Regions from separate parts of the Streptomyces sp. NPDC050564 genome, predicted to be linked through region 1. Evidence: riboswitches for the same ligand, from Rfam matches in the RefSeq annotation. Region 1 holds a riboswitch; each other region holds the start of a gene.
The links. Region 1 has a riboswitch for cyclic di-AMP ahead of ACIBK0_RS08490 (NlpC/P60 family protein). Riboswitches for the same ligand answer to the same signal wherever they lie in the genome.
Positions count from the first base shown of each region.

Region 2: linked by a shared signal. The riboswitch ahead of ACIBK0_RS22590 (M23 family metallopeptidase) and the one ahead of ACIBK0_RS08490 (NlpC/P60 family protein) in region 1 are both predicted to bind cyclic di-AMP.
Region 3: linked by a shared signal. The riboswitch ahead of ACIBK0_RS24770 (transglycosylase SLT domain-containing protein) and the one ahead of ACIBK0_RS08490 (NlpC/P60 family protein) in region 1 are both predicted to bind cyclic di-AMP.
Region 4: linked by a shared signal. The riboswitch ahead of ACIBK0_RS34560 (NlpC/P60 family protein) and the one ahead of ACIBK0_RS08490 (NlpC/P60 family protein) in region 1 are both predicted to bind cyclic di-AMP.

Region 1 is NZ_JBITGS010000004.1:176,423-183,763, forward strand. Features, by position in the region: gene ACIBK0_RS08480 (peptidoglycan DD-metalloendopeptidase family protein) at 1-249, shown strand, start outside; gene pcrA (DNA helicase PcrA) at 289-2,781, opposite strand; cyclic di-AMP (ydaO/yuaA leader) riboswitch at 3,342-3,515, shown strand; gene ACIBK0_RS08490 (NlpC/P60 family protein) at 3,523-4,686, shown strand; gene ACIBK0_RS08495 (tellurite resistance/C4-dicarboxylate transporter family protein) at 4,827-5,843, shown strand; gene ACIBK0_RS08500 (hypothetical protein) at 5,821-6,174, opposite strand; gene ACIBK0_RS08505 (NlpC/P60 family protein) at 6,571-7,341, shown strand, end outside.
Region 2 is NZ_JBITGS010000014.1:23,755-31,095, reverse strand. Features, by position in the region: gene ACIBK0_RS22605 (dihydrofolate reductase family protein) at 1-589, shown strand, start outside; tRNA gene ACIBK0_RS22600 (tRNA-Met) at 683-756, shown strand; gene ACIBK0_RS22595 (PP2C family protein-serine/threonine phosphatase) at 981-2,156, shown strand; cyclic di-AMP (ydaO/yuaA leader) riboswitch at 2,390-2,546, shown strand; gene ACIBK0_RS22590 (M23 family metallopeptidase) at 2,558-3,595, shown strand; gene ACIBK0_RS22585 (aldo/keto reductase) at 3,752-4,696, shown strand; gene ACIBK0_RS22580 (PrsW family intramembrane metalloprotease) at 4,855-6,180, opposite strand; gene trmB (tRNA (guanosine(46)-N7)-methyltransferase TrmB) at 6,287-7,087, opposite strand; gene lhgO (L-2-hydroxyglutarate oxidase) at 7,324-7,341, opposite strand, start outside.
Region 3 is NZ_JBITGS010000015.1:212,978-220,318, forward strand. Features, by position in the region: gene fahA (fumarylacetoacetase) at 1-1,202, opposite strand, end outside; gene ACIBK0_RS24755 (ATP-grasp domain-containing protein) at 1,425-2,696, shown strand; gene ACIBK0_RS24760 (FAD-dependent oxidoreductase) at 2,725-3,939, shown strand; gene ACIBK0_RS24765 (HAD family hydrolase) at 4,248-5,087, shown strand; gene ACIBK0_RS24770 (transglycosylase SLT domain-containing protein) at 5,081-5,830, opposite strand; cyclic di-AMP (ydaO/yuaA leader) riboswitch at 5,834-5,990, opposite strand; gene ACIBK0_RS24775 (hypothetical protein) at 6,261-6,590, opposite strand; gene ACIBK0_RS24780 (CocE/NonD family hydrolase) at 6,701-7,341, opposite strand, start outside.
Region 4 is NZ_JBITGS010000026.1:111,075-118,415, reverse strand. Features, by position in the region: gene ACIBK0_RS34580 (dihydrofolate reductase family protein) at 1-283, opposite strand, end outside; gene ACIBK0_RS34575 (aldo/keto reductase) at 454-1,419, opposite strand; gene ACIBK0_RS34570 (FAD-dependent oxidoreductase) at 1,620-2,984, opposite strand; partial or broken gene ACIBK0_RS34565 (DUF2182 domain-containing protein) at 3,303-3,620, shown strand; cyclic di-AMP (ydaO/yuaA leader) riboswitch at 3,930-4,090, shown strand; gene ACIBK0_RS34560 (NlpC/P60 family protein) at 4,099-5,256, shown strand; gene ACIBK0_RS34555 (luciferase family protein) at 5,379-5,846, shown strand; gene ACIBK0_RS34550 (IS5 family transposase) at 5,874-6,725, opposite strand; gene ACIBK0_RS34545 (SDR family NAD(P)-dependent oxidoreductase) at 6,816-7,341, opposite strand, start outside.

The DNA of each region.
Region 1 (7,341 bases):
CAGTGGAACAGCGCGTACGGGAACATGGCGATCGTCACCGCGAAGGACGGCACGGAGACGTGGTACTGCCACCTCTCCAGCTACAAGGTCGCCTCAGGCACCGCCGTGAAGGCCGGCGACCCGATCGCCTTCTCCGGGAACTCCGGCAACTCCACCGGCCCGCACCTGCACTTCGAGGTCCGCCCGGCCGGCGGTTCGGCGATCGACCCGCTGCCGTGGCTGCGCAGCCACGGCCTGGACCCGACGTAGGACGTAACCGTCCGCCGGGCCCCACCGCCCCCGTACCGGCTACAGCTTCTCCACCGGCGCGTACCGCAGCAGCAACCGCTTCGGCTTCGCCTCGCCGAAGTCGATCGTCGCCTCCGCGTTCGACCCCGTCCCCTTCACGCCGACGACGGTCCCGAGACCGAACTGGTCGTGGGTGACCCGGTCCCCGACCGCCAGCGAAACGACCGTCTTCTCGGAGACACCGCGGCGCGTCGCGAACCCGGAGGCACCCGAAGCCGCGGACCGCGACCGTGAGGACGACAGCGACGCAGCGACACCCGAGACCGGACCCGCCGACACGGGAGCCATCGCACCCGTGCGCTTCCACTCCAGGTGCGCGTCCGGGATCTCCTCCAGGAAGCGGGACGGCGGGTTGTACGAGGGCTGCCCCCAGGCACTGCGCATGGACGACCGGGTGAGATAGAGCCGCTCTCGCGCGCGCGTGATGCCGACGTACGCCAGGCGCCGCTCCTCCTCCAGCTCCTTCACCTGCCCCAGCGCGCGCATGTGCGGGAAGACGCCGTCCTCCATGCCGGTCAGGAAGACGACGGGGAATTCGAGACCCTTGGCGGTGTGCAGCGTCATCAGCGTGATGACGCCGTTGCCGTCCTCCTCGTCGGGGATCTGGTCGGAGTCCGCGACGAGCGCGACCCGCTCCAGGAAGTCGGAGAGCCCGCCCGCGGCCTCGCCCTCACCCGCCTCCTGCTCGAACTCCAGGGCCACGGCGGCGAGTTCCTGGAGGTTCTCGATACGGGTCTCGTCCTGCGGGTCGGTGGACGCCTGCAACTCGGCCAGATAGCCGGTGCGCTCGAGGACCGCCTCGAGGACCGTGGCCGGGCCGGCGCCCGACTCGACGATCGTCCGGAGGTCTTCCATGAGCGTGTTGAACCGCTTGACCGCGTTCGTCGAGCGCGCCGCCATCCCGTACGCCTCGTCGACGCGACGCAGCGCCTGCGGGAAGCTGATCTTCTCGCGCTGCGAGAGCGCGTCGATCATCGCTTCCGCGCGCTCGCCGATGCCGCGCTTGGGGACGTTGAGGATGCGGCGCAGCGGGACCGAGTCCTCGGGGTTGGACAGCACCCTGAGGTACGCCAGGACGTCCCGGACCTCCTTGCGCTCGTAGAAGCGGACGCCGCCGACGACCTTGTAGGGCAGGCCGACGCGGATGAAGACCTCTTCGAAGACACGGGACTGGGCGTTCGTACGGTAGAAGACCGCGACGTCGCCCGCCTTGGCCTCGCCCGCGTCGGTGAGACGGTCTATCTCGTCGGCGACGAACTGCGCCTCGTCGTGCTCGGTGTCGGCGACATAGCCCGTGATGTTCGAGCCCGCGCCCGCATTGGTCCACAGGTTCTTGGGGCGGCGGGATTCATTGCGCTCGATGACCGCGTTGGCGGCGGACAGGATCGTCTGCGTGGAGCGGTAGTTCTGCTCGAGCAGGATCGTCGTCGCGTCCGTGTAGTCCTCCTCGAACTGGAGGATGTTGCGGATGGTCGCGCCGCGGAAGGCATAGATCGACTGGTCGGCGTCACCCACGACGCACAGCTCGGCAGGGCCGAGGTCGTCCCCGCGGGGCGGCTCGTCCTCGGCGCGGGCACCGCGCGCCGGGCCGACGAGCTCCCGCACCAGCGCGTACTGCGCGTGGTTGGTGTCCTGGTACTCGTCGACCATGACGTGACGGAAACGGCGGCGGTAGTGCTCGGCGACGTCCGGGAAGGCGCGCAGCAGGTTGACCGTCGTCATGATCAGGTCGTCGAAGTCGAGCGCGTTGGCCTCGCGCAGCCGCGACTGATACATCGCATACGCCTGAGCGAGGGTCTTCTCGAAGCCGTCGGTGGCCTGGGCCGCGAAGTCCTCCTCGTCGATCAGCTCGTTCTTCAGGTTCGAGATCTTGGCGCTGAACGACTTCGGCGGGAAGCGCTTGGGGTCGAGGTCGAGATCACGGCAGACGAGTGCCATCAGCCGCTTGGAGTCGGCGGCGTCGTAGATCGAGAAGGAGGAGGTGAAGCCGAGCTTCTTGCTCTCGCGGCGCAGAATCCGCACACACGCACTGTGGAAGGTCATCACCCACATCGCGCCCGCACGCGGGCCGACGAGGTGCTCGACGCGCTCCTTCATCTCGCCCGCGGCCTTGTTGGTGAAGGTGATCGCGAGGATCTGGCCCGGGTGGACATTCCGCTCGGCCAGCAGATACGCGATCCGGTGCGTGAGCACGCGGGTCTTGCCGGAGCCCGCGCCGGCCACGATGAGCAGCGGGGAGCCGGAGTGCACCACGGCCGCGCGCTGGTTCTCGTTCAGCCCGTCCAGTAGTGCCGCGGAGTCCACGGCAGGCCGGTGGGCGCCGTCGCGGTAGTACGCGTCCCGGTCCGGGGGCACGTCGAACTTCCCGCCGAACAGATCGTCCGGAACGGGCTCCGGTACGTGATCGTCCTCGGGCGGCGGCGGGGGTTCTTCCTCGTGGGCCCGGGAGGGCTTGAGGTCCGCCAGGAAGCTGTCATCAAAGAGGCTGCTCATCGCTCTCCGAGTCTAGGCGGCCGCACTGACACCCCGCCGCCACCCTGAAAACTCGACCGGATCTCGTGACGCGGACAAGAACTCGGTCGGGTGGGTCCAGTGGCACGGCTCGGGAGCCGACGATCTTCCAGTGTCGGCCGCCACGATCTTCCTACCTTCCGAAATCGCCTCGTCACGTTCGGTGATCGATCGGGCCGGGGCTTACAGACCTTGAGGGGAGACGGCCACCAGGTCGCTGCTCACCGCGCCTCACGGCCTCGACGCCTCGACGCCTCAGCGCCTCAGCGCCTCAGCGAGAGTCTTGCGGCCGTCGGGGGGATGCGGAGCCGCCGCCCCGGAAGACCTCGGTGACCGCCACCGGGAGCCGATAACGAGACGGGCGTCGCCACTCCGGACAACTCACCACAGACCCTTCCGGATTAACTGCGCGGAGTGATGCCCAGGGTCAAGGTCACGAAAATGTATCGGGCATATCGCACATCAAACTTCACAGGAGCCACACGCGTTGGCTACCGTGCCGGGCAGGCCGCTCGACACCCACCGGCGAACGACGCCGGGCCGTGCGGCCTCCGCTCAATCCGGTGCGCCCCCGTGGCAGCCGGAGCCGGGGACCCAACCGACCTTGGGGTGAATCGGTCCAACTGCCTTGTGGGGCAAGGACCGTAGGGCAAACCTTCCGGATCCACCCGCCCGAACCCGACAGCTAACTCGGTAGGCGGATGACGGAAGGAGTCGCCTCTCTTGGCGTCGCACCGCAAATGGCGTCCTACGGGTACGCGCGTAGCAGGCATACGGACCCCCGCCCTCGCGACGGCGGCTCTCACCTCCGTCGCCCTGCTCTCCCAGACGGCGAACGCCGCCCCCTCGGCCGAACCGAAGCCGAGCCTCGAAGAGGTCGAGAAGAAGGTCAACGACCTCTATCACCAGGCCGAGACGGCCACCGACAAGTACAACGCGGCCAAGGAGAAGACCTCCAAGCAGCGCAAGCAGGTCGACACCCTCCTCGACGACGTCGCCAAGCGCACCGAGAAGCTCAACACCGCGCGTGAGGAGCTCGGTTCGTTCGCGGCGGCGCAGTACCGCACCGGGGCCGCCGCCCCTGACACCGCGACCCTCCTGCTTGCCGACAACCCGCAGGACTACTTCGACCAGACCCAGCTGATGAGCCGTCTGACCACCCGCCAGAAGGCGGCCGTCGACGACTACATCACCGAGCAGGCCGCCACCACCAAGAAGCGCACGGAGGCCGCCAAGAGCCTGGAGACGCTGACCAGCTCGCAGACCGCGCTCAAGACGTCCAAGGCCGACGTTCAGCACAAACTCACCGCGGCCCGCGAACTGCTCTCGAAGCTGACCGCCGAGGAGAAGGCGCGGCTGGCGGCGATCGAGAAGAAGAAGAAGGAGGAGGCCGACCGCAAAGCAGCCGAGCTGGCGCAGCAGCAGGCCGCGGCCGAGAAGGCCGCAGCGGAGAAGGCGGCCCAGCAGGAGTCCTCGTCGAGCACCACGACCGGCTCGTCCGGCTCGACGACCACCGACTCCTCGTACGCGACGAAGGCGGCGAAGGCTCTCGCGTTCGCCCGCGCGCAGATCGGCAAACCGTATGTGTGGGGCGCGACAGGCCCGGACTCCTACGACTGCTCGGGCCTCACCCAGGCCGCCTGGAAGGCCGCCGGCGTCTCGCTCCCGCGCGTCACCACCGACCAGGTGAACGCGGGCACCACGGTCTCCCTCACCGACGCCCAACCCGGTGACCTGGTCTTCTTCTACGACGACATCAGCCACGTAGGCCTCTACATCGGCAACGGAATGATGATCCACGCACCGAAGCCCGGGGCGTACGTCCGCGAGGAGTCGATCTACTACGCCGGGGCCTCGATCATCCACAGTGTGGTGCGCCCGGCGTAGACCGTTCCGCGAGCAACGCTTTGTGCGGGGCGCGCGCGAGTGGAGCTTGTCCTGCTCCAGTCGCGCGTGCCCCGCGTTTTCGTGCCCGCCGCGCGCGTGCCCCGCGGGTAACTCGTCCGAAGATCCCTAGCATCAGGCGCATGCCAGCCATCTCCCAGCTCCGCGCCTGGTGGGCGCAGCGGCCGCCCGCCGCCGGTGCCGCCGTCATGGCCACCGGCATCGTCTCGATCGGGCTGCATCTGACCGGCTACGAGTTCCTGTCCCGTATCTCGCTGGTCCTGGCGTGCGCCGCCTGGCTCGCGCTCGCCGCGGACTTCGGCGTACGCCTCCTGTGGGACCGCGCGGGGTGGCTGGAGGAGGCTTGCACGCCTCCCGGGCTCACCGCCGTCGCGGCGACCACCGTGCTGGGGACCCGGCTGTCCGTGCTGGGGTGGCAGAGGCCGGCCGAGGCCCTGCTCGCGCTGTCGGCCGTGCTGTGGCCGGTGCTGCTCCTCGTCGTCCTACGGCACTGGAAGCGCCGTATGCCGGGAGGGGTGTTCCTGGTGTGTGTGGCCACGCAGGGACTCTCGGTGCTGTGCGCCACGCTCGCCGCGGCCGTCGGCCCGGTGTGGCTCGCGCACACCGGGCTGGTGCTGTTCTGGCTGGGGATCGTGCTCTACGGAGTGGCGTTCGCGCACTTCGACGTCCGGGAGGTGGTACGGGGCGCCGGAGACCAGTGGGTCGCGGGCGGCGCGCTCGCCATCTCGGCGCTGGCGGGGGCCAAGCTCATCGCCGCGCACCACGTGAACCCGTACCTGTGGAACGACGACGACAGCGAAGTCCTGCGCGCCGCGACCGTCGCGCTCCTCGTGCTCGCCTTCGCCTCCTACTGCGTCCTCGCCGTCGCGGAGCTGGGGTGGCCGAGGCTCCGCTACGACGTGCGCCGCTGGGCGACCGTCTTCCCGATGGGGATGACGGCGGTGGCGTCTCTGTCGGCCGCGACCGCCCTCGGCGTCACCGGCCTCAAGGGGCCCGGGCAGGTGCTGCTGTGGATCTCGGTGGCGGCGTGGCTGGCCGTCGCGGCGGGAGCGGTCCACGTGATGATCACGGCCGGAACGCACCGTCCGACCGGTTCGGACAGGCCGACCGGCCCGCTCAGGTCCAGAGCACCGCGATGAAGATGTTCGCGGTGGTCAGCAGGCCGACGAGCCCGAAGAGGCCCTTGTCCACCTTCTCGTCGTCCCGCTTCACATAGACGAGCCCCAGGATCACGATCAGCAGGGCCAGCTTCACGCCGATCTTGATGTTGTTGACCGGATGGTCGTCGGCCTGGTTGAGGCCGACCAGGACGACGCCCGTGACCAGCATGGTCAGCGCGCCGTGCAGCATCGCCGGGACGAAGCGGGCGGTGCCCCGGCCCATCGCCTTCATCTGGGTGAGGAAGCCGCCGAGGAGCGAGGCGATGCCGATGATGTGCAGGCCGACGAAGAGATGGATGAGTACGTCCATGAGGCCGGAGCCTAATCGGACGCCCGAGTCGCTCTTGTCACCGGGCCACCCCTTGTAACCCATAGCACCGGGGCCCCCCGGTTGTCCCGGATTCGCCGCATCGGTCATCGCGCTGCGTGAAGTCGGCGGCGCAGGGCGGGGATCACGGTCACATACGGTCACTGGACGATCCAGTGCCGCCAGTTCCGTACATGGCGTTACCGGCCCCTCACTCCCAGGTTTAACGTCCTCCACCAGGTGACCGGCTCCCCACCGCCGCCCGGGCCAGGGGCGGCCGTCGGCCACCACCGCCGAGAAGGTCCGGCGGCGGCCTGCTCCCCCTGTGTGGGCCGCCGCCGGACGTGTCGCCGCTTGACCGCGCTCCCCTCGCGGTCGTACGGAAGGATGTGGGCCCTCGTGGCAGCGCACCGCAAGCCCAGTCAGCGCTCGCTCGGTGGAAATACGGCCCGCACAGCCGCCACGATCGCCCTCGCGGGCGCGGCGACGGCGACCGGCTTCGACGGGACCGGGCACGCCGATCCGCAGCTGTCTCCGGCGCAGGTGAAGGCCAAGGTCGACAAGTTGTACGAGGAGGCGGAGGTCGCCACCGAGAAGTACAACGGCGCCAAGGAGAAGGCCGACAAGGCGGAGGAGCGGCTCAATTCGCTGCGCGACGAGGCGGCGCGCAAGGAGGACCGGCTCAACTCGGCGCGGGACGCGCTGGGTTCGATAGCAGCGGCGCAGTATCGCAGCGGCGGCCTCGACCCCGCTCTGCAGCTGGCGCTCTCCGACGATCCCGACCAGTACCTGGACGGGGCCGCGTTCGCCGAGCGGGCGGGCAGCCGGCAGGCGGCGGCCGTGGGCCGCGTACGCAAACAGCTGCGGGAGATCGAGCAGTTGCGCGGTGCCGCCCACGTCGAGCTGGCCTCTCTCAAGTCGCGGCAGGCCGAGCTGAAGCGGCACAAGAAGACGATCAACGGGAAACTCGGCGCGGCACGGCGGCTGCTCTCGCAGCTCGCCCCCGATCAGCGCGCGCAGCTCGGCGAGGCCGGCGGCGTCGGCCTGCACGCCTCGCGCTCCGCGGCCCGCGACCTCGGCCCGGTGTCGTCGTCCGGCACCGTCGCCGCCCCCAACTCCCGTGCGGCGGCGGCCGTCTCGTACGCCTACCAGAAGCTCGGCAGCCCCTAC
Region 2 (7,341 bases), on a different contig from region 1:
CGTCGGGGAGCCGGACGCACCGCGGCTGTTCGGTCCCGGGGCGTATCCCCCCGGGCGGATGCGGCTGATGGAGACGCGGGCCGTCGGGGACGTCGTCCTCATCCGGTACGTCCCCACGGCGCCCGGCGTCGGGCGGCTCGCCGCCGCCGCGGACCGGCACTGGCTGACGCTCGCCTGCGAGCTTGCCGCGTTGTGCCCGCCCTCGGAGACCGCGTTCAGCGTGGGCGCGGTGGTGGTGGCCGCCGATGGGACCGAGCTGGCGCGCGGGTACTCCCGTGAGGGCGGCGACTCCGTGGTGCATGCCGAGGAGGCGGCGCTCGCCAAGATCGACCCCGCCGATCCGCGCCTCGGCTCGGCCACGGTCTACAGCAGTCTGGAGCCCTGCGCCCGGCGAGCCTCCCGGCCCGCCCCGTGTGCCCGGCTGATTCTCGACGCGGGGGTACGGCGGGTGGTCACCGCCTGGCGGGAGCCCGACACGTTCGTCGCCGGGGCCGACGGGAACGGACTCCTCGTGGCCGAGGGCGCCGACGTGGTCGTACTCCCGGAGTACGAGGAGCGGGCCAAGGAGCCCAACCGGCACCTTTTGTGAATCCTGCCGACACCTGCCGCTGGGGCCCGCACGGGGGCGCGTTTAAACGTGTGTGCTTCGGGTCCTACGGATGGCGTACACTGGTTTCAACGACGCGGGGTGGAGCAGCTCGGTAGCTCGCTGGGCTCATAACCCAGAGGTCGCAGGTTCAAATCCTGTCCCCGCTACTGAAGGCCAAGGGCCGGAACTCGGATTCACGAGTTCCGGCCCTTGGTGTGTGCCGGTCACCACGGCTCCGCACATCCCCCTCCTCTCCGCATCCCCCGGTCGGTCCACACGGGTCGCCCGCTGCCCCCGCTCCGGGAAACCTGGATGAGTGGGGCAGCAAACAGGCGAGCAGCGGGCCCAGGGCCCGTACGACCGGTCCGGTGGACGGCTGTCCGGCGACCCCATGCCCACCCCCGGCCTCGGGAGCACCCCGCGGCCCGGCCGCGGGGAACCCGGCCGGCACAGGATCTCGAAGGCGCGCGCCTTCGTCCGGGCGCTTCCCGCGCTGCTCATCGTCGTCGGGGCCTTCTACGACTACTTCATGCCGTCCGACTTCACCGCGGCCCCCCTCTTCACGGCCGCGCCGCTGGTGGCCGCGCCCCTCTACTCACTGCGCGGCACGGTGCTCACCGGCCTCGCGGCCATCACCGCGGTGTTCGCGATCCACATCAGGCTCGGCATCGTCCTGGACGTCGACTCCGTCACCGAAGTGGTGACGGTGGCGACGGCCGGCGTCCTGGCCGTCGTCATCAACATTCTCGTCCGCCGCAGCGACGCACGGCTCGCCACGGTCCGGGAGATCGCCGAGTCCGCCCAGCGCGCCGTGCTGCCGGAACCCGACGAGCGGATCGGCGGCCTCGAGATCGCGGCGCGCTACGAGGCCGCGCAGGCGGACGCGTTCATCGGCGGCGACCTGTACGCGGTGCAGGACTCCCCGCACGGCGTACGGCTGGTCGTGGGCGACGTGCGCGGCAAGGGCATGGGCGCGGTGGGCGCCGTCGCCGTCGTCATCGGGGCGTTCCGGGAGGCGGCCGAGCAGGAGGCGACGCTGGAGGCGGTCGCGCAGCGCCTGGAACGGGCGCTGGCGCGCGAGGGCACCCGGCGCGAGGGCCTCGACGCCTTCGAGGGGTTCACCACGGCCGTACTCGCGGAGATCCCGCACGGCGAGGACGTCGTACGGTTCGTCAACCGCGGCCATCCGCCGCCGCTGCTGCTGCATGCGGACGGCACGCTCGTCACACTCGACGCCGAGGATCCCGCGCTGCCGCTCGGCATGGGCGAGTTGGGCACCTGGCCCGACCGGGCGATGCAGGCCAAGTTCCCGCAGGGCGCGACGCTGCTCCTCCATACCGATGGCCTGTCCGAAGCCCGCGACCGGCGCGGGGGCTTCTACGATCCCGCCGCGCGCCTCGCGGGACGCGTCTTCCCCGGGCCGGACGCCCTGCTGGCCGCCCTCGCCGAGGAGGTCCGCCGGCACACGGGGGACGGCACGACGGACGACATGGCGTTGCTGGCCGTGCGGCGTTCTTGGGAGTCGCCTCCGCGGCTTCCCGACGAGTCGTCCGTACGGCGTTCTTGATCGTTGTCACGAGGGGTGATCGGACGGTGTCCCTCCGCATAACAACTGACGCACCGTCAACTGAATCGATGTTTATGGAGCGTGGTCAACTCGCCCGATTTAGGCCGGTGGTGACCCCAAAGTCCTGGCCAAAAGCGTTAACGATCAGTCCGAACAGCTTGGAATCCGGTACCCGGGTCTATTAACGTTCGATAACGCAGCGCGGTCGTCCCAGCCGTCACAAGAGGCGGCTCCGTGCGCACGCGCCGAATTCCGCAAGGGAACCGGGGAACCACCAACTTGGGGTGAATCGAGCGTCTTTCACGGTGGAGAAACCGTGGTGGACGCGCGTAGGAGACCTTCCTGCTCCGAACCCGTCAGCTAACCCGGTAGGCGAGAAGGAAGGAAAGGAGCACGCCCACGTGGCGTCCAACCGGCCTGCCCAGCAAACCTCGTTCGCGCCCGACGACACACAGCCCTTCGGCTACGCGTACGGCAACGACGAGGGTCCCTGGGAGGAGTGGAATCCCACTGAGGATTCCGTCCGTCCCGTCCGCGGCCGGCACCGCGTCAGCAAGCAGCGCGGCGGAGGACTCGCCCGCAGCTCCACGGTTCTCGGCGTAGGCGTCATCGCCGCCGTCGGCGCGGGCGGCATGGCCACCGCGGCGCCCGGCAAGTCGCCGGTGTCGATCTCGCTGCCCGACCTGTCGTCGGTCACCGAGTCCGCCAAGGCTCTGATATCCGACGGCGGCTCCAGCACGCCGAAGGGCTCCACCACCCCGCTCACCAGCGCCGGTCTGACCGGCGCCGACTCCGCGCAGGGCACCACCGACGCGGGCGAGGCACTGCGCGCCCGCATCATGCAGCAGGCCGAGTCGCAGCAGGACCAGGTCGACAGTGCGGCCAAGGACGCCGCCGAGACCGCCGCCGCGAAGCAGGCCGTCGCGCTCGCCGCCAAGCAGCAGGACGACGCCGAGGCCAAGGCCGCCGCCGCGAAGAAGCAGGCGGACGAGGCGGCCAAGAAGGCTGCCGAGGCCAAGCGTCTCGCCGAGCTCGCCAAGAGCTACTCGCTGCCCACCTCCTCGTACACGCTGACCGGCCGCTTCGGCGACGCCGGCTCCATGTGGTCCTCCGGTTACCACACCGGTCTCGACTTCGCCGCGCCCACCGGCACGCTGATCAAGGCGATCCACAGCGGCACCGTCACGGAGGCGGGCTGGGCCGGCGCCTACGGCTACCGCACGGTCCTCACCCTCGACGACGGTACGGAGCTGTGGTTCTGCCACCAGTCGTCGATCAGCGTCAACGTGGGCCAGAAGGTCGCCACGGGTGACGTGATCGGGCGCGTGGGCGCGACGGGCAACGTCACCGGGCCGCACCTGCACCTGGAGGTCCACCCCGACGGCGGCGACGCGATCGACCCGATGGCGTGGCTGCTCGGCAAGGGCCTCACCCCCTGACACGTACGTTCTCCTGATCCCCGGTGGTCCTGACGACAACCCCCCGACGTCAGGGCTGCCGGTCAGGCGTGTGCGCAGTCGTGCGGGGCGTGCGGGTAATCGGGCGGGTAATCGCGTGTGGAATACACCCATCCGGTACGGGTGTTGAAGTTGAGCATGACTTCTCTGCGCAAGCTTGGTTCCTCCGACCTCGAGGTCTTCCCGCTCTCCCTCGGCGGCAACGTGTTCGGCTGGACCGCCGACGAGGCCCAGTCCTTCGCCGTGCTCGACGCGTACGCGGCCGCCGGCGGCAACTTCCTCGACACGGCCGACTCGTACTCGGCGTGGATCGAGGGCAACAAGGGCGGCGAGTCCGAGACCATCATCGGCAAGTGGCTCAAGGCGCGCGGCAACCGTTCGGATGTCGTGGTCGCCACCAAAGTCAGCCAGCACCCCGAGTATCCGGGGCTGTCCGGCGCCAACATCAAGGCCGCGGCCGACGCGTCCCTGCGCCGCCTGGGCACCGACTGCATCGACCTCTACTACACGCACTTCGACAAGCCCGAGGTGCCGGTCGAGGAGATCATCGGCGCGCTCGACGAGCTGGTGAAGGCGGGCAAGGTGCGTCACATCGCCGCGTCCAACATCTCGCCCGAGCGGCTCCGGGAGTCCCTGGAGTTCTCCGACCGCGAGGGGCTCGCGCGGTACGTCGCCCTCCAGCCGCACTACAACCTCGTCTCGCGCGATACGTACGAGGGCGCGCTGCGCGACATCGCGTCCCGCTCCGGTCTGGCGGCCGTCCCGTACTTCGCCCTCGCCTCCGGATTCCTCACCGGCAAGTACCGGCCGGGAGCGACGGTGGACTCGGCGCGGGCGCAGGGCGCGGCCAAGCACCTCGAGACGGAGCGCGGGCTTCGCGTGCTCGCCGCCCTCGACGAGGTCGCCCAGGCCCATGACGCCGAGGTCGCCACGGTCGCCCTCGCATGGCTGGCCGCCCAGCCGACGGTCGCGGCGCCGATTGCTTCGGCGCGGACGCCCGAGCAGCTGCCGGCGCTGCTCGGGGTGGCGGACCTGGTCCTGACGGACGGGGAGCTGAGCAAGCTGACGGAGGCGTCGGCGTAAGCGGTTGTTTCTACGCCCCCTCCGCCCCTGCCCATTCCCGTACCAGCCTTTCGGCTGCGGGGAACTGCACGATCTTTTGAGCGGGGGTCTGGGGGCGGCAGCCCCCAGGGACGGGACGGGCAGGGGCGGGACGGGCAGGGGCGGAGGGGGCGAAAGAACTACGTGCGGTACGGGTTGTACGCGGGATATGGGGTGGCCGCGGCTCCGTAGGGGCTGTACGTGTACGCGTAGCCGTGCGCGGGCCATGGTGGGGGTACCGGGACCACCGGGGCCGTGGCCCGGGCCGCGTAGGACAGGGCCGGGCGGGCCACCTCCCGGCGGCGCCACAGCTCGTCGAGCAACTCCCGCTCCCGCACGACGAAGTCGGCACCCGCGCGCCCCCGGCGCCCCCGGTGCCGCAGAAACGCCAGCGAGGTCGCGTACGCCTCATACTCCGCGACCGAGCGAGCCGCGGCCTTCCCGAAGTGGTGTCCGGCCCACTCGCGGGCGAGCCGCCGCGCCCGCATCGAACCGAGCACATACGGCTCGGGCGCGGTCAGCCACCCGGCGACGGCGTACGCGGGCAGTTCCGTGCGCACGGTGCGCAGCTCACGCTGCCGCGTCCAGACGGCCAGCCAGGTCAGCAGGCCGAACACGGGCACCATGAACGCGGCGTACACCGCGAAGAACCCGTACTCCCCGAAGCTCGACGAGCTGTTCCAGGCGGAGTGCATGCCCATGGCGAGCAGCAGTCCGGTGAGGGGGAGCAGGACGCGGCGCAGATGCTGGCGTTCGGCGGACAGGGCCGCGATGCCGAAGCCGATGCCGGTCAGCACGGTGAACAGCGGGTGCGCGAAGGGCGACATCACCACGCGGACGAAGAAGGTCGCGGCGGTGACGGACGCGAGCCCGCTCTCGCCGCTGAGCTGGTCGGTGCCGAAGGCGGTGCCGAGGTAGAGGATGTTCTCGGTGAACGCGAAGCCGGTGGCGGTGACCCCGGCTATCACCACCCCGTCGACGATCCCGGTGAAGTCCCGTCTGCGGAAGAGGAAGACCAGCAGCACGGCCGCCGCCTTCGCGGACTCCTCGACGATGGGCGCTATGACGGTCGCGCCGAGGGTGTCGGCGCTGGAGGGATCGGCGGTCGCGGTCGCTATCCATCTGGTCGCGAAGCTGTTGGCGACGATCGCTATCAGCGCGGCCGCGCAGGCGCCCCAGGCGAAGGAGAAGAGCAGGTTCCGCCAGGGCCCGGGCTCGACCCGGTCCAGCCACCGGAAGGCGGCCATGAGGAGCGGCACGGGGAACACGGCGAGGCCGAGGCCGACCAGAAAGCCCTCGGTGCCGGTCTGTTCGCGGACGAGGGCCAGGATCACGAGCCCGCTGATCGCGAGCAACGCGATCAGCGCGCCGTACCGCACCCACTTCCGCTGCCACCAGTGTGCGTGCCGCAGCGCACCGCCGGCGGGACCGCTGGGGTGCGTCGGGTACGGGGGAAAGGTGGCCACGGCATCGACCCTAACGAGGGAGGGGCGCAGCCCGCGACGGTGCCTGGTGCCGCCCAGGGGGCTCCCGAGAGACGTCCGAGAGACTCCCGCGGGGCTTCAGCGGGCTTCAGCCGTCGACGGATTGCTGGTCCGGCTGCTGGTCCGGGTGGTCTACGAGGTGCTGTACGCGCCGGAACAGGAGGTCGTTCACCACATGACCCTTGTCCAGTCCCTGGCCCTCGAAACGGGTCAGCGGCCGGAAGTCCGGACGTGGCGCGTAACCGCCGTCGGGCTGGGTGTTCTCGAAGTCCGGGTGTGCGCTCAGCACTTCGAGCATCTGTTCGGCGTACGGCTCCCAGTCGGTCGCGCAGTGCACCAGGGCGCCCGGCTTGAGGCGGGTCGCGACGAGGCTGAGGAACTCCGGCTGGATCAGCCGCCGCTTGTGGTGCCGCTTCTTGGGCCACGGGTCCGGGAAGTACACGCGCAGGCCGCTCAGGGACTCCGGCTGGAGCATCTCCCTGAGCAGGATGATCGCGTCGCCGTTGCCGACCCGGATGTTGGACAGACCGTTCCGGTCCGCGAGATTGAGCAGATTGCCCTGTCCCGGGGTGTGCACATCCACGGCGAGGATTCCGGTCTCCGGGTCCTCGGCCGCCATGTGCGCGGTGGCCTCGCCCATCCCGAACCCGATCTCGAGCACGACGGGCAGGTCGCCCCCGAACAGCTCCGCCAGGTCGATCGTCCGCTGCCCGTCGATGTCCAGCCCCCACTTGGGCCACAGCCGCTGCAGCGCGTCCGCCTGCCCGGCGGTCACGCGACTGCGCCGCGGCTGAAAACTCCGGATTCGACGCTCGAAGTGCGACCCGGCGGGGTCGGCCTTCGGTCCGTCGGGGAACCGGGGCTCCCCCTTGGCGCGGGCATGACCCAGCGAGCCGCCGGTGGGTGGGACGGGACGCGGCTCTTCGGGCGAGGTGAAGGAGGACTCAGACACAGTGGGGTCGATTTTACGGCGGTTGGTCGCGACGGGGGGCTGCGCCCCGGAAGGGGGGCGCGGGGAACTGCGCGACAAGCCCCCACCGTCCGCAGCCAAGGGACAACCGGTGGGGGCTGGGGGCGTAGCCCCCAGGTGCGGGACGGGTAGGGGCGGAGGGGGCGAAAAAACTCTCACGCCCCCGCCAGCGC
Region 3 (7,341 bases), on a different contig from region 1:
GTGATCCGACCCGTCACCTCGCCGAGGCCTACTCGCGTGCCGCCCGGCCCCGGAGCCCACGCCGTCAGGGTGACCTCGTCGCCGTCCTCCAGGAAGGTGCGCTTGGTGTCGGGGAGGTCGAGGGCGTCGCGGCCGTTCCAGGTGAGTTCGAGGAGGGAGCCGCGTTCGGTTTCGGCGGGACCGCTGACGGTGCCGGAGCCGTACAGGTCGCCGGTGCGCAGCGAGGCGCCGTTGACCGTCATGTGGGCCAGCTGCTGTGCGGCGGTCCAGTACATGGTGGAGAAGGGGGGTTCGGAGACGATGTGGCCGTTGATCGCGACGGAGATGCGGAGGTCGTAGCCGCCGGGGTCTTCGGAGGAGTCGTCGAGGTAGGGGAGCAGGGGGTGCGTGCGGGTGGGGGGCGCCACCTGGGCGTCTTCGAGTGCGTCGAGCGGGGTGATCCACGCCGACACCGATGTGGCGAAGGACTTGCCGAGGAAGGGGCCGAGGGGGACGTACTCCCATGCCTGGATGTCGCGGGCCGACCAGTCGTTGAGGAGGCAGAGGCCGAAGACGTGGTCGCGGAAGGCGGAGAGGGGCACGGGGGAGCCCATGGACGAAGGGGTGCCGACCACGAAGCCGACCTCCGCCTCGATGTCCAGGCGGAGGGAAGGGCCGAAGGTGGGAGCGGTGTCGGAGGGAGGCTTGCGCTGCCCCGACGGGCGGACCACCTCAGTGCCGGACACCACCACCGTGCCGGAGCGGCCGTGGTATCCGATCGGCAGGTGTTTCCAGTTGGGGGTGAGGGAGTCGGCGGCGTCGGGACGGAAGATCTGGCCGACGTTCCGGGCGTGGTTCTCGGAGGCGTAGAAGTCGACGTAGTCCGCCACCTCGAAGGGGAGGTGCAGGGTCACCTCGGAGAGGGGGTGGAGGTGGGGTGCGAGGGTCTCCCGGTGGGCCGGGACCGTCACCCAGGCCGTGAGCGCGCGCCGTACGTCGGACCAGGCGGTGCGGCCCGCCGCGAGCAGCGGGTTCAGGGTCGGCTGTGCCAGCAGCTCCGCGTACGGGGAGCCGAGGGCACGGGCCGCCGCGCCCGCGTCGAGCACGTGGTCGCCGAGCCGGACGCCGACGGTTCGCTCGGACGAGTCCACCCGGCTGAAGACGCCGTACGGAAGGTTGTGCGGGCCGAAGGGATCGCCCTCGGGGACATCGAAGGGGGGCATCGGGTGCTGCCTCACTTTCGGATTTGTACTCGCCATGTGATTCATGTGTTCCATGTGGTCGGGGCACACGTTACGGGGGAGTGACCGTGCCCTGTGGCAGTGCCTAAAGAGTTTGCAATGTCCGAATTGGTCTTGTCGGACGCGGCAATTCCGGCTTAGCGTCCCTTTGGGGGACACGGACGGGGTGGGTCCGGTCCGTAGGGGGGACGCGTGGGGGGACCCGTGGCCAGGAGCTCCAGCAGTGTGCCGGTCGACGCCGACCGGGAGGTTCCGGGCCTCATCGTGAAGTTCGGCGACTACCCGCTGCACCACGGTGGAGTGGGCGCCATCCGCAGTCTGGGCCGGCTCGGCATACCGATGTATGCGATCACCGAGGACCGTTACACGCCCGCTGCGGCCTCACGCTATCTGCGGCGTGCCTTCGTCTGGCCGACCACCGGAACGGAGGAACCGGAGCGGCTCGTCGAGGGGTTACTGCGGATCGGGCAGCGGATCGGGCGGCCGACGGTGCTCGTCCCGACGGACGAAGAGGCCGCCGTGCTGATCGCCGAGCACCAGGACGAGTTGGGGGACCGTTTTCTCTTTCCGCGCGTCGACGCCAAGCTGCCGCGCCGCCTCGCCAGCAAGCAGGGGCTGCACGAACTGTGCGCGGAACACGGTATCCCCAGCCCGCAGGCGGCCTTTCCCCAGTCGTACGAGGAGATCCTCGCGTTCGCCGAGAGCGCCCGCTTCCCGCTCGTCGCCAAGAACCGCGAGGCGTTCGTGCGCCGCAGTCGGCCTGCGGTGAACGGGACGACGCGGATCACGACCCGCGAGGGGCTGCTGACACTCGCCCGGGACTGGGGCGCGCAACCGGGTGTGATCCTCCAGGAGTACCTGCCGAGAGAGGAGGCCGAGGACTGGATCGTGCACGCGTACTTCGACGCGGACTCGACGCCGCTCGCGATGTTCACGGGCGTGAAAGTCCGCTCCTGGCCGCCGCACGCGGGAATGACGGCGAATGCGTACGTCGTCGACAATCCGGAACTCGCGGACCTCGCCGCGCGTTTCATCAAACAGATCGGCTTCAGCGGCGTCATCGACCTCGACCTGCGCTTCGACAGGCGCGACGGACAGTACAAGCTGCTTGACTTCAACCCGCGGATGGGCGCGCAGTTCCGGCTCTTCGAGAACGAGTCGGGGATCGACGTCGTCCGTGCCATGCATCTGGATCTGACCGGGCGCACCGTTCCAGAGGGGGAACAGCGGGCCGGTCACCGCTACATCGTGGAGAACATCGACCTGCCGGCCCTGCTCGCCTACCGGCGCAGCGGCTATACGACACCGCACGCGCCGGCTCGCGCGAGCGGTACGGAGCTGGCGTGGCTCGCGGGTGACGACCTGCGGCCGTTCTTCACGATGCTCGCGCGTTTCGTGCGGCCGGGCGCGAAGCATCTGTATCAGCTGTGGCGGACCAACCGCCGTGGCAGCACCAACAGTTCCACCGCGAAGTAGACGTAGTACGTCCTGGGGAGGGGACTTCGTGATTCATCCGGTAGCAGTCATCGGTGCCGGGCCATTCGGCCTGTCCACCGCCGCCCATCTGCGGGCGCGCGGTGTCCCGGTGCGTGTCTTCGGCGAGCCCATGGTGAGCTGGCGCGATCACATGCCCGAGGGGATGCTCCTCAAGTCGACCCCGGTCGCCTCCAGCATCGACGCCCCGCAGCGCGGGCACACGCTCGTCGACTACTGCGACGCGGCGGGGATACGGCGGCTGGTCACGGACGAGGACATCATCCCGGTCGAGACGTTCATCGCGTACGGGGAGTGGTTCCAGCAGAAGCTGGTGCCCGAGCTGGAGCGGGTGCGGGTCGTCTCGGTCGACCGCAAGGACGGCCGTAATGGCTCCGGCGGCTTCGAACTCAAGCTGGATTCAGGGGAGTTGTTCACGGCGCGGGCGGTCGTGGTGGCCACCGGTCTGTCCGGACTCGCCCATCTTCCCGCCGAGCTCGCGGCAGCGGCGGCCGACGGACCCACCCCCACGGGCCCTGTCTCCCACAGCTCCCAGAACCATGACCTGACCCGGTTCTCGGGCAAGGAGCTCATCGTCGTCGGCGCCGGCCAGTCCGCGCTGGAGACGGCCGCGCTCGCGGCGGAGGCGGGAGCGCAGGTACGGGTGGTGTCCCGCGGCAAGGGCGCCGTCGACTTCGGCGCACCCCCGTGGCAGCAGCCCAGGCTGCGTCCCGAGTCGCCCTTCGGTCGCGCCTGGTCCCTGTGGGCGCTGAGCTACTACCCACAGCCCTACCGCTATCTGCCCGCGCAGGCCCGGCACTACCTGGTCCGCCGTGTGCTCGGTCCGCTCGGCGCCTGGTGGCTGCGCGACCGCTTCGAGGGCAAGGTCGATGTCCGTGAGGTGTCCAGGATCGTCCGCGCCGACGCCCGCGGTGGCCACCCCGTCCTCTCCGTCCAGACCCACGGCGGCCGGACCGAGGAGCTGCCGGCCGACCACGTCATTGCCGCGACCGGCTATCGCGTCGACATCGCCGCGATGGACTTCCTCGGACACGAGCTCCGTACCGCGCTCGCGGTCAGCCGGGGGACGCCGAAACTCGGCGCGGGGTATCGGTCGTCCGTGCCCGGGTTGTACTTCACGGGGTTGCCGGCGGCGGCCTCGTACGGGCCGGTGATGCGGTTCGTGTGCGGGACGGAGCTCGCTTCACCGCGGCTGGCCAAGCACTTGGTGGCTGCGCACGGGTGAGTCGGGGGCAGGGGGCGCCCTTGCCCATGGGTGCGCCCCCTGACCGTCGCATCACATCGGTGCGGCTCGGGGCTCTCGTCCCGCCCGCGGCTCGCGGCAGGCCAACTCCGCATCCAGGAACGGTCGTTGGACGTAGACACGGTGGCCTGCGTCGGTGTGGACGGGAGTGGAACACCCGCGGTCAGTACGGCAGATAAGGCCCGTACCACCCATACCGTCCGTGCGGTGAACGGCGTTGCTGACGGGATACCGGACGTCGTCCGGTTCGCGCCGGGCCGATGAGACGTTCGATCCGTATTCTTCGGATCATGGCCGCTCCGACTGCATATTCACTCATCGCCACTGACCTGGACGGAACGCTGCTGCGCGGCGACGACACACTCTCCGACCGGTCGCGCGCCGCGTTGGCGAGAGCCACGGCCGAGGGTGCCCAGCATCTGGTGGTGACGGGACGGCCGGCGCCGAGAGTCCGACCGCTCCTGGACGAACTCGGCGGCCAGGGACTGGCGGTGTGCGGACAGGGGGCGCAGTTGTACGACGCCGGGGCGCACCGTCTGCTCTGGTCGGTGACCCTGGACAGGGAACTGGCGGAAACCGCGCTCGGCAAGATCGAGGCGGAGGTCGGGCTGCTCTACGCGGCGGTGGACCAGGACGGTGTGGACGGCCTGACGCTCATCGAGCCGGGGTATGTCATGCCGCATCCGACGCTGCCGGCCGTGCGGGTGCCGCGCCGCGACGACCTCTGGTCGGAGCCCATCAGCAAGGTTTTGCTCCGTCACCCTTCGCTGTCCGACGACGAGTTGGCGTCGGCGGCGCGGGGAGCGGTCGGTTCGCTGGCGACGGTCACCATGTCGGGGCCGGGTACCGTCGAACTCCAGCCATGCGGCGTGACCAAGGCGACGGGGCTCGCCCTCGCCGCCGCCCACCTCGGTCTCAGCCCCGCCACCACCCTCGCCTTCGGCGACATGCCCAACGACATCCCCATGTTCGACTGGGCCGCCCATGGCGTCGCCATGGCCAACGCCCACCCGGAGCTGAAGGCGGTGGCCGACGAGGTGACCCTGTCGAACGAGGAGGATGGGATCGCGGTGGTGCTGGAGCGGCTCTTCGGGGCCCAGGGGAGGGCCCGCGAGAGCGTGTCTCAGTAGGCGCCGTTGACGTTGTCGATCGAGCCGTACTTCGCCGCCGCGTAGTTGCACGCGGCCGTGATGTTCGCGACCGGGTCGTAGGGGTCCATCGAGGTGCCGGGGACGTGGTACGCCTTGAAGGTCGGGTCGATGACCTGGAGGAGACCCTTGGACGGGATGCCGGCGGCGGCGTTGGAGTCCCAGTTGTTGATGGCTCGGGGGTTGCCGGAGGACTCGCGCATGACGTTGCGGTGGATGCCGTTGTAGGTGCCCGGAATGTGCGCCTTGCCCATGATGTCCAGCGACTGCTTGATCCAGCCGTCCAGATTGTTGGCGTATGTCTTCGTGGAGGCGGGGGCGGCCGGCGTCGCGGACGTGGTGCTCGCCTTGGGCGCCGAGCCCAGCTTCACGGTCTTCGTGCCCACCGTCAGCGTCAGGCCCGGGGGGAGGACCGCCGGGTTCGCACCGATCACCGCGCGGTTGGCGTCGTACAGCTTCTGCCAGCCGCCGCTCTGCGGGAACTTCTGCGCGATCTTGGACAGGGTGTCGCCCGCGACCACCTTGTAGGTGACGAGCTGGACGTCGTTGATCGTGACCGCGGCAGCCTTCGTGACCTGCGGCGCCTGCGTCGGCTGGGCGGCGTGCGCGCTGGTCGCGCACACGAGGGGGAGGGCGAGCGCGGCTCCGCTCGCGCCGGCGGCGATCATGCCGCGGGTGAACGGGCTGCTGGTCTTGCGGCGGCAGTGCTTGCCTGGTGCGGGCATGACGACATTCCTCTCCGGCGCCTGCGAGGTGAGCTGTCGGGTTCGGGCGGGAGGTGCCCGGCCGCGCGCTGGGCGCGGCTTCACCCCTAGCCGTTCCGAAGTACGGACCGGCGGCTTACCTGGGTCCCCCGCTCCTGCCGTGCGTGGGTGGGTGGGTTTCCGAGCGGCGGCAGGATTCGGCGATCCGCTCGGATCGGGGCGAACGTATGCGAGAGCACATGTCGGGAACAAGACCCGAATTCATGGCTCAGTCCGCTTTAACCTCGGAAAAGGGAGGGATGAATTGCCCGATTATGGCGGAATGTGATCCTCAACTTGCCTTTCGCGAAGGGGGAATCGAGGTCATGGGGTGCGACGCCGGGGCAACTCGGACGTGACCCAATTCACGCGACCAAGGCCCATCAAAGCGGCAATGCTTTTAATTCGGACATTACGCATCGAGTGTCCAGGCCGGGGAATGCCGGGGAGGAGCCGGGCGCACTTCCCACACGGAGAGGCCCGTGTCGCGGTCGTCGTCGGGGAGGCGGCCCGCGTTGGGCTTGAAGTAGAGGCCGTAGCCCCAGTATTCGGGGAGTTCGTGGCACATCAGGTCGGGGTACGGCCCGAACTCCCGTCCCTGGTATGCCCAGTTGATCCTCGCGACGGCTTCCGCCCGTGAGATCCCGAAGCGCGTGACCATCTCGTGGGCCATCTCGCGGAAGTAGGCGAGCATGCCCTCGTCGAGGTCCATCAGGAATTCCTCGGTCCGCGTCTGCGCCATGGGCTCAGGGTTCCCTACGGCACCCCGGCCTTCTAGATCCTGTCGTCGAACTCCCGTCGTCCGCCCGGAGGGCGGGCGCCGCGGGGCAGGCGGGAGTTCGACGACAGGACCTAGCCCGCCGTTCGGGGGATCCGCTTCTCCCAGGTGCGGTGGAAGACCACCTCGTCGCCGTCCTTGCAGATGACCTCGTTGGAGGTGGTGAAGTCCTCGGTGTCGCAGGTGATTTCGGAGGTCGTCGAGATACGCGCGTCCCAGGGCAGGTCCGGGCGGTGCAGTCGGATCGACCACGTCGAGCGGGCGCGAGCGGAGAGGGGGTGGAAGTCGTTGATGGTGTATGTCTCCAGCGCGTTCTCGGTGAATTCGAGGCCGTCGGGGTAGACGCGGGTGCCGCCGTAGCGTGGGTCGACCTCCAGGCGCCAGGCGCTGGCGGCCACGTCGCGGACCACCAGGCGTTCCGGGCGGGGTTCGTCCAGCGTCGTCGGGACGATGACCCCGAGCGGTTCGGACTGCTCCGGTTCCTCGAACGTGATGGAGGGCGTCGACTCCCGTGTCCTTACCGGGAGTTCCAGCAGGCTGCCCGTCGGGTCCAGGGTGAAACCGGCCTCCGAGCCCGGCTGCGGCCAGATCCAGGGCCAGTACGCGGAGGAGACGGCGAGGCGGATGCGGTGGCCCGGCGGGAACGCGTAGCCGATGCCGTTCAGGTCGAAAACCACCTCTTCCGTAGCACCCGGTTTCCAGGGAACCGCCTGGT
Region 4 (7,341 bases), on a different contig from region 1:
GGTTGTCGCCCCACCAGCCCCTCCACGACTCGTCCTGCCACGGCCCGCGCTGCGGCCCGAACATGTTGCGGCCCATGATCGTGGCGCCGATGTTCTCCTCGCTCCGCTCGACGTACTCGACGTCGATCCCGCTCTTGCCGTCGGCGCGGTCCCGCATCGCGGCGAACATCCACTCGTGCATGGCTTCGAAGCCCTCACCGAGCGGGTGCTCCAGACGCTGATGAGGGCCGGCGGCGAAGCCGTCCAGCGAGACGGTGAGGTTGTGTACGCGCAGCTGGGGCATGGCCGTGCTCCTTGGGTTCGTCGTTTCCCGCTCTCACCCGTGCGTCGAACAGGACGCAGCTGGATCGACAGCTTCTCCCGGAAATCTCGAAATCCCACGCGACCGGGCTGGCCCGCGGCTCCCACGCATGGGCGGATCGGCGGCTCCGGCGGATCGACGGCTCCGACGGATCAGGAGTAGAAGTTGCGCTGCCATCGGTGCTTGGCCAGCACGGTGAGCTGCTCGGCGGTGAGCGGCCGTCCGTCGCTCAGGGCCGTGTTGCGCACGACGTTGCGTACGCTGCGCATGCCCGGGATGACGGTGGAGACCGCCGGCGAACTCAGCACGAACCGCAGCGCGGTCTCGGCCATCTCGTCGGGGGCGATGCCGAGGTCGGCGACGATCGCGGCCACCCGCCGCTCGACCTGCGCCGCCCGGTCCCCGCGGAAGTAACGGTTGCGCCAGTCGCCCTCGGGGAACGTGGTGCCGGCGGTGATCCGACCGGTGAGGCCGCCCTCGTCCAGCGCGACCCGCACGATGACACCGACGCGGTGCTCCTCGCAGGCCGGCAGCAGCGCGTCGGCCGGAGCCTGATCGAAGACGTTGTAGATGACCTGCACACAGTCGACGGCGCCGCTGCGGACGAGGGCGAGGGCGTTGTCCGGCTGGTGATCGTTGATGGACACACCGAAGAGGCGGATCTTCCCCTCCTGCTTCAGCTGCGTGATCGTCTCCAGCCAGTCGCCCCGGCCGACCCAGTCGTCGCTCCAGACGTGGAACTGCAGTACGTCGAAGTGGTCGAGGCCACTGGCGCGCAGACTGCTCTCCAGGCTGTCGCGGATGTGCTCGCCCGGAAATGTCTCGGCGGGGTCCAGCCCGTCGGGCGCCGGCCACCTACGGTTCCTCGGCGGCACCTTGGTCGCGACGAGCACCTCGTCATCGGCCCGCTCACGCACGACCCGGCCGACGATCCGCTCGCTCTCGCCGTAGCCGCGCGCGGTGTCGATGAAGTTCACGCCGAGATCGATGGCGCGGTGCAGGGCACGTACGGATTCGTCCTCCGAGGCGCCGACCCAGGCGGACTCACCGATCCCCCATGCCCCATAACCGATCTCGGACACCGACACCCCACCGCGTCCCAGCTCTCGGTAGCGCACCCTCACCCTCCACTTCGTCACCGCCGTCGTCCCTGCCGATGAGCCGAGGCGTCCGCCGGAAATCACGTTGACGATAGGCGAGTCGGGCGGTGGGGTCAGGTGGGTTTTCGGTGACCGCCGGGGTGACCCGCGGGTGGATCGACGACTGACTGTCCGTCAGTCATCGATCCACCCCTGCATCTCGGCAGGAAGGGTCGGTCCTACGCGCCGCTCGCGTCGAGCATGTCCTCGCGCTCGACGATCTTCACGCGCTCGCGGCCCTGCGGCTCGCCAAGGGCCTTCTCCGCGGCGTCCAGCCGGTGCCAGCCCTCCCACGTGGTGAAGCGGACGCCGCGCTCGCCGAGGAACGCGTCCACGGCCTCGGGAACGGGCGAAGCGGGTGTGTGCAGACGGCCGTTCGCGTGATCGTCCAGCAGACTGGCGACCGTCTCGTTGGCGTCACCCTTGGTGTGGCCGATCAGCCCCACGGGGCCGCGCCGGATCCAGCCGGTGACGTACGTCGACTGCAGGTGCTCGCCGTTCTCCTCGATCACCCGGCCGCCCTGGTCGGGGACGGTGCCGGACTCGACGTCCCAGGGCAGCTTGGGCAGTTCGTCGGACAGGTAGCCCACGGCACGGTAGACCGCGGTGACATCCCAGTCCTTGAACTCGCCGGTGCCCTTGACGTTGCCCGTGCCGTCGAGGGCGGTGCGCTCGGTGCGCAGACCGACGACCTCGCCGTCCTCCCCGAGGATCTCGGACGGCGACTCGAAGAGGTGCAGGAACAGCTTGTGCGGGCGGTCGCCGGCATCGCGGATGGCCCAGTTCTCCAGGGTCTTGGCGACCATGTCGGCCTGCTTGTTGCCCCGCCGGGTCGCGATCGAGCCGTCGTCGTAGTCGATGTCCTCGGGGTCGACGATGACCTCGATGTTCGGGGAGTGGTCCAGCTCCCGCAGCTCCATCGGGCTGAACTTCGCCTGCGCCGGGCCACGGCGGCCGAAGACATGGACCTCCAGGGCCTTGTTGGCCTTCAGGCCGTCGTAGACGTTCGGCGGGATCTCGGTCGACAGCAGTTCGTCCGCGGTCTTGGCCAGGATGCGCGCCACGTCGAGCGCGACGTTGCCGACGCCGAGGACGGCGACCTTCTCCGCCTCGAGCGGCCAGGTCCGGGGCACGTCCGGGTGCCCGTCGTACCAGGAGACGAAGTCCGCCGCGCCGTACGAGCCGTCGAGGTCGATGCCGGGTATGTCGAGCGCCCGGTCGGCCGTCGCACCCGTGGAGAAGATCACCGCGTCGTAGAAGGCGCGCAGGTCGTCCAGGTTGATGTCCCCCGGGTAGTCGACATTGCCGAAGAGGCGGATCTGCGGCTTGTCGAGCACCTGGTGCAGGGCCGTGACGATGCCCTTGATGCGGGGGTGGTCAGGAGCGACGCCGTAGCGGATCAGTCCGAACGGGGCCGGCATCCGCTCGAAGAGGTCGATCGACACGCCTGGCTCGGCAGCCGCCGCGGATTTCAGCAACGCGTCGGCGGCGTAGATCCCGGCGGGGCCGGCTCCGACAATGGCTACCCGCAGGGGGCGAGGCATGATCAGTTCCCTTCGAGCGGTGACAGACGTACTCGCCGGGAAGCCTAAGCTAAGGCAAACCTAAGTCAGTAGTCGGGCCGGGCCTATGACCTCATAAGGTCATCTTATGAGTCGCTTCGAAGGGGCCGACGTGTGGTCGCGCCGGGCAGGCGCCTCGCCGGCGGACGCCTTCGGGGCGGCGGCGCCGGTGGGTGCGGTCACCGCGCAGCCGCACGACAGGCCGGGTCATAGCGGTGGTTCATCCGCTCGCTGACGCGGGTCATCCCCTCGGTTCACCCCCGTCCTCGCAGGTGGGCCAGGTGCTGCGGGACAGAACGGCTGCGGCACGATCGGCTGCACCATGGCGGCTACCGGCCGGGCGCCCGTGACCTGCACGTCGGGGCCCACCATGGGCTCTACTGCGTGGGCTGCTGCTGGGGGCTCATGATCGTCCTCATCCCGCTGGGCACCATGAACATCGCGGCGATGGCCGCACTCGCGGTCGTCATCTTCATGGAGAAGCTGTGGCGGCTCGGACCGGCATTCAGCACCGCGGTGGGCGTGGCGTTCCTGATCCTGGCCGTTCTGACTCCGTTCCAGAGCTGGCCGCTGCCAGGACTGCAGCACTCCGGGCCGTCGATGCAGCCGATGACGTGACCGCGCATCTCATGCCGAGAGTCGCGGTCGCACGCCGAGCTGAACTGTCATGCGTCGTTGGCGCCCCGAGCCAGGCGACGAGCTCGGGGCAGGCGGACCATCGTGTACACACACAAGGCGGAGAATGCGAGCACGCCGGCAGGGTCACACCAACCGCTCGGGCCGGGGCGGCCAGTACGGCGAAGGTCACAAATACATATCGGACACTTCGCACTTCAACCTTCACACGAGGCACACAAATTGGCTAGGTTGACGGGCGGACCGCACGACTGCCTCCGGCGAACCCCGCCGGGTCGCGCGGCCTCCGCCGAGTCCGGTGCGCCCCCGTGGCAGCCGGGGCCGGGAACCCGACCGACTTTGGGGTGAATCGGCCCAACTGCCCAGCAGGGCAAGGGCCGTAGGGCATGCCTTCCGCGAACCGTCCGCCCGAACCCGACAGCCGACTCGGTAGGCGGAATACGGAAGGAGTGCGTCCCCCATGGCTCCCGACGCCACGCCGCCCGCAGCGGACGGACCGAGCCGCGAAGAGGTGCGGCAGCGGATCAGCAGCCTCTACGACCAGGCCGAGACCGCCACCGGAAACTACAACGCCACCCGTGCGATGTCCACGGGAACGCGCAGGAGCCTCAACCCTGCGCTCGACAGCCGGCGCAGGCCCAGCGATCCCGCCCTCGACGACGTCACCAGGCAATGGTTCGACGTGGCGCGCGCGCAGTTGGGGCCGACCGTCCCGGCGAGGCTGCCGGCCGACAGGATGCCGAAGCGCCCGGCCGAGGCACGGCCCACACGTCCGGTGGAACGTCCGGCGGACGGACTCGCCCGCCGTGGGCTGGAGTCGGCCGCCCGGCCCGTCCCGGAGTTGACCGCCGGGCCTGTCGCCGGAGTGACTGCGGGTCCGGTGGCGGAGTTGACCTCCGGCGCCGTCGCGGCGCTGCCGGCCGCGCCGCGGACACGGCAGGAAGTCGCCAAGGCCCTGCCGGCACCCGCCGCGGAACCGGGTCGGCCCTCGGCCTCGTTGAAGACTTCCAAGGAGCAGATCCAGCAGAAGCTCGCGGTGGCCCGCGAGTTGCTCTCCCTGCACACCCCGCAGCTGACAGCCGCCGTCCCCGCGATCGAATCCCGGCCGGCGGAAGACTCCTGGCGTGCCTACGAGCAACCGACTCCTCTCCGGCCCGAAGAGGAATGGCAGCCGCAGCAATCGGCCGCTCTCGGCACCACCACCTCCATCGCCGCGGTCGTGCCCATCGGCGCGGACAGCGCCTCGGACACCGGGTACGGCAGCAAAGCCGCGAAGGTACTCGCCTTCGCCCGTGGACAGATCGGCAGGCCATGTGTCTGGGGCGCGTCCGGACCGGGCTCGTACGACTGCTCGGGCCTCACCCAGGCCGCCTGGAGAACCGCAGGGGTCGCACTCCCGCGCACCGCGCGCGATCAGGCGACCGTCGGTACGGCCATCCCCCTCGCCGACATCCGGCCCGGCGACCTGATCTTCTTCTACGGCGACATCAGCCACGTCGGCCTCTACATCGGCGACAGCATGATGATCCACGCGCCGAGCCCGGGGGCATACGTGCGCGAGGAGTCGATCTTCTACGCCGGAGCCTCGGCGATCCACAGCGCGGCGCGGCCCGCGTGAGCACTGCGGCGTCGGTGCGCGGGGCCGCTCAGGGATCGTGAGGGGCACGGAACAGCCGGCTGACCAAGCTGAGGGTGAAGAGGGGTAGTTGGCAGGGTGAATAGTGCGCGACCATGGTGCGCATGACCGTGGCCGATCGCGCCATGACCCAACTGGAGTCATGGCCGAACCTGATAAGTGGCTCACCCCGATGCGCCGCAGGGCGCGCCTTCGGGACGTCGGGGCACGACATCGTCCACTTCCACTCCGACGACGCCGCGGACCTGCATCTCACGCATGCGGCCGTCCATCGGCTGCTCCCGCACCTGCAACACAGCACCGCTGTGCGGGTGCACCCCGGCTCTTCGTGGATCACCGTGCTGCTGGACTGCGACGCCGATGTGGCGCTCCTGCTCACGCTGATCAGCGTCGCTCTCAAGGAGCACGACAGGGCCGGAGGCGACCTACTTCCCGAGGGACCCTCAACGCTCTGCGACTGGCAGCCTCAGGCGGTTCTCTCGCCACGCGCGGGAGCCTCCGCGGCCGTCCGCCACCGTCGGGTTCCGGCCGCGTGGAAGGCAGTCGGCCGGTTCATCCCCCACGGCAGCTGACGCGACTAAGACCGACCGGCAAATGGATCACTTGAGGCGGCGGCTGATGGGTCGGCCATCCCAGCGGTAGCGGCTGCGTGCCTGCCAGATCAGCATGCGAAGTGTGACGAGGGTAGCGGCGAGGTAGAGGTAGAAGTCCACGACCCTGCCGTTTCTCTCGGTGCAGCGCCGAAGCTTGCCGTAGCCGTTCATCCACGAATGCGTGCGCTCGACGGGCCAGCGCCTGCTGGCCTGGATCGGGGCGGGCACACCCTTGCGGGCGATCTCGGCAGTGAACCCCAACTCGGCTATCAACGCACGGGACTTGATGCTGTCGTAGTCCCGGTCGAGGTTGACGTTCACGGTGTCCGGCAGCATGCCGACCTGCTCCTGCGCGGCGTCCAGGGTCAGTCCGAGCAGTGGCGAGTCATGCCTATTGGCCCCCTCGGAGACGATCCCCAGCGGGACGCCGCGGGCGTCGCAGGCGGCGGAGCGCTTCAGCCCCTGCTTGCCCCGGTCGACCGGCGAGCGGCCGGCCTTCTCCCCGCCGGACGGGGCCTTGGTGATGCAGCCGTCCACCGAGATCTCGCCAAGGTCGAGGCCGATCATCCGGTCGTAGGCGTCCAGGGCGAGAGCGTGCAGCGCTTTGGAAATCCCCTGCCGGGACCACTCTTTGAGGCGTCGGCGGATGGTGCGGTCCGAGCATCCGGGTGTGGAGATCCGCTCGTAGCCGGAACCATGGACCAGCGCGAGCACGACGTGCTCGAAGACGGTTCGGTCGGGGATCCGGCGGCGGTGACAGCCCAGCGGGTGGCCGACGACGAACTCCTCCCGGACGGGGAGGAGCGCGGCGAACTGGTCCCACAGGGGTTCGAGCAGGCAAGCTGGCAGCGCGGGCACGGCCGTCCTTCGTGATCACTGAGCGTAGAGATTACGAGCATGAGGTACGCGCAGGGCGGCGGGTCGACCGACCCTGAGCTCAGGGCAGGTTCACCACGGGAGGTTCCCGGATCGGTCGATGAACTGTCCCGTCGGCCCGTCCGGGCCGATCGTCGCGAGGGTCACGATGGACTCTGCGCCGTCGGCGACGCTGTGTCCGAGGCCGCCGGTGAAGTCGGTCGCGGTCTGCCCGGGGTCTGCGGCGTTGACCTTCACGTCCTTCAGTTCCTTGGCGTACTGCGTCGTGAGCATCGTGACCGCGGCCTTCGAGGCGCAGTAGAGGGGCAGGGCATACCGCGACTCGATCCGCGCCGGGTCCTGGGTCATGCTGAAGGAGCCCATCCCGCTGGACACGTTGACGATGACGGGGTTCCGCGACTTGCGCAGCAGCGGGAGGAAGGCGTGCGTGACGCGCACGATCCCGACGACGTTCACGTCGAGCACGGCGCTCACGTCGGCCGCGGTGTACTCCTCGACGGGGCCGACCTTGCCAAGGACGCCGGCGTTGTTGACCAGGACGTCGATCGTTCCCTCATGCGCGGCGACATCCGCGGCCGCGGCCTGGACCGAGGCGTCG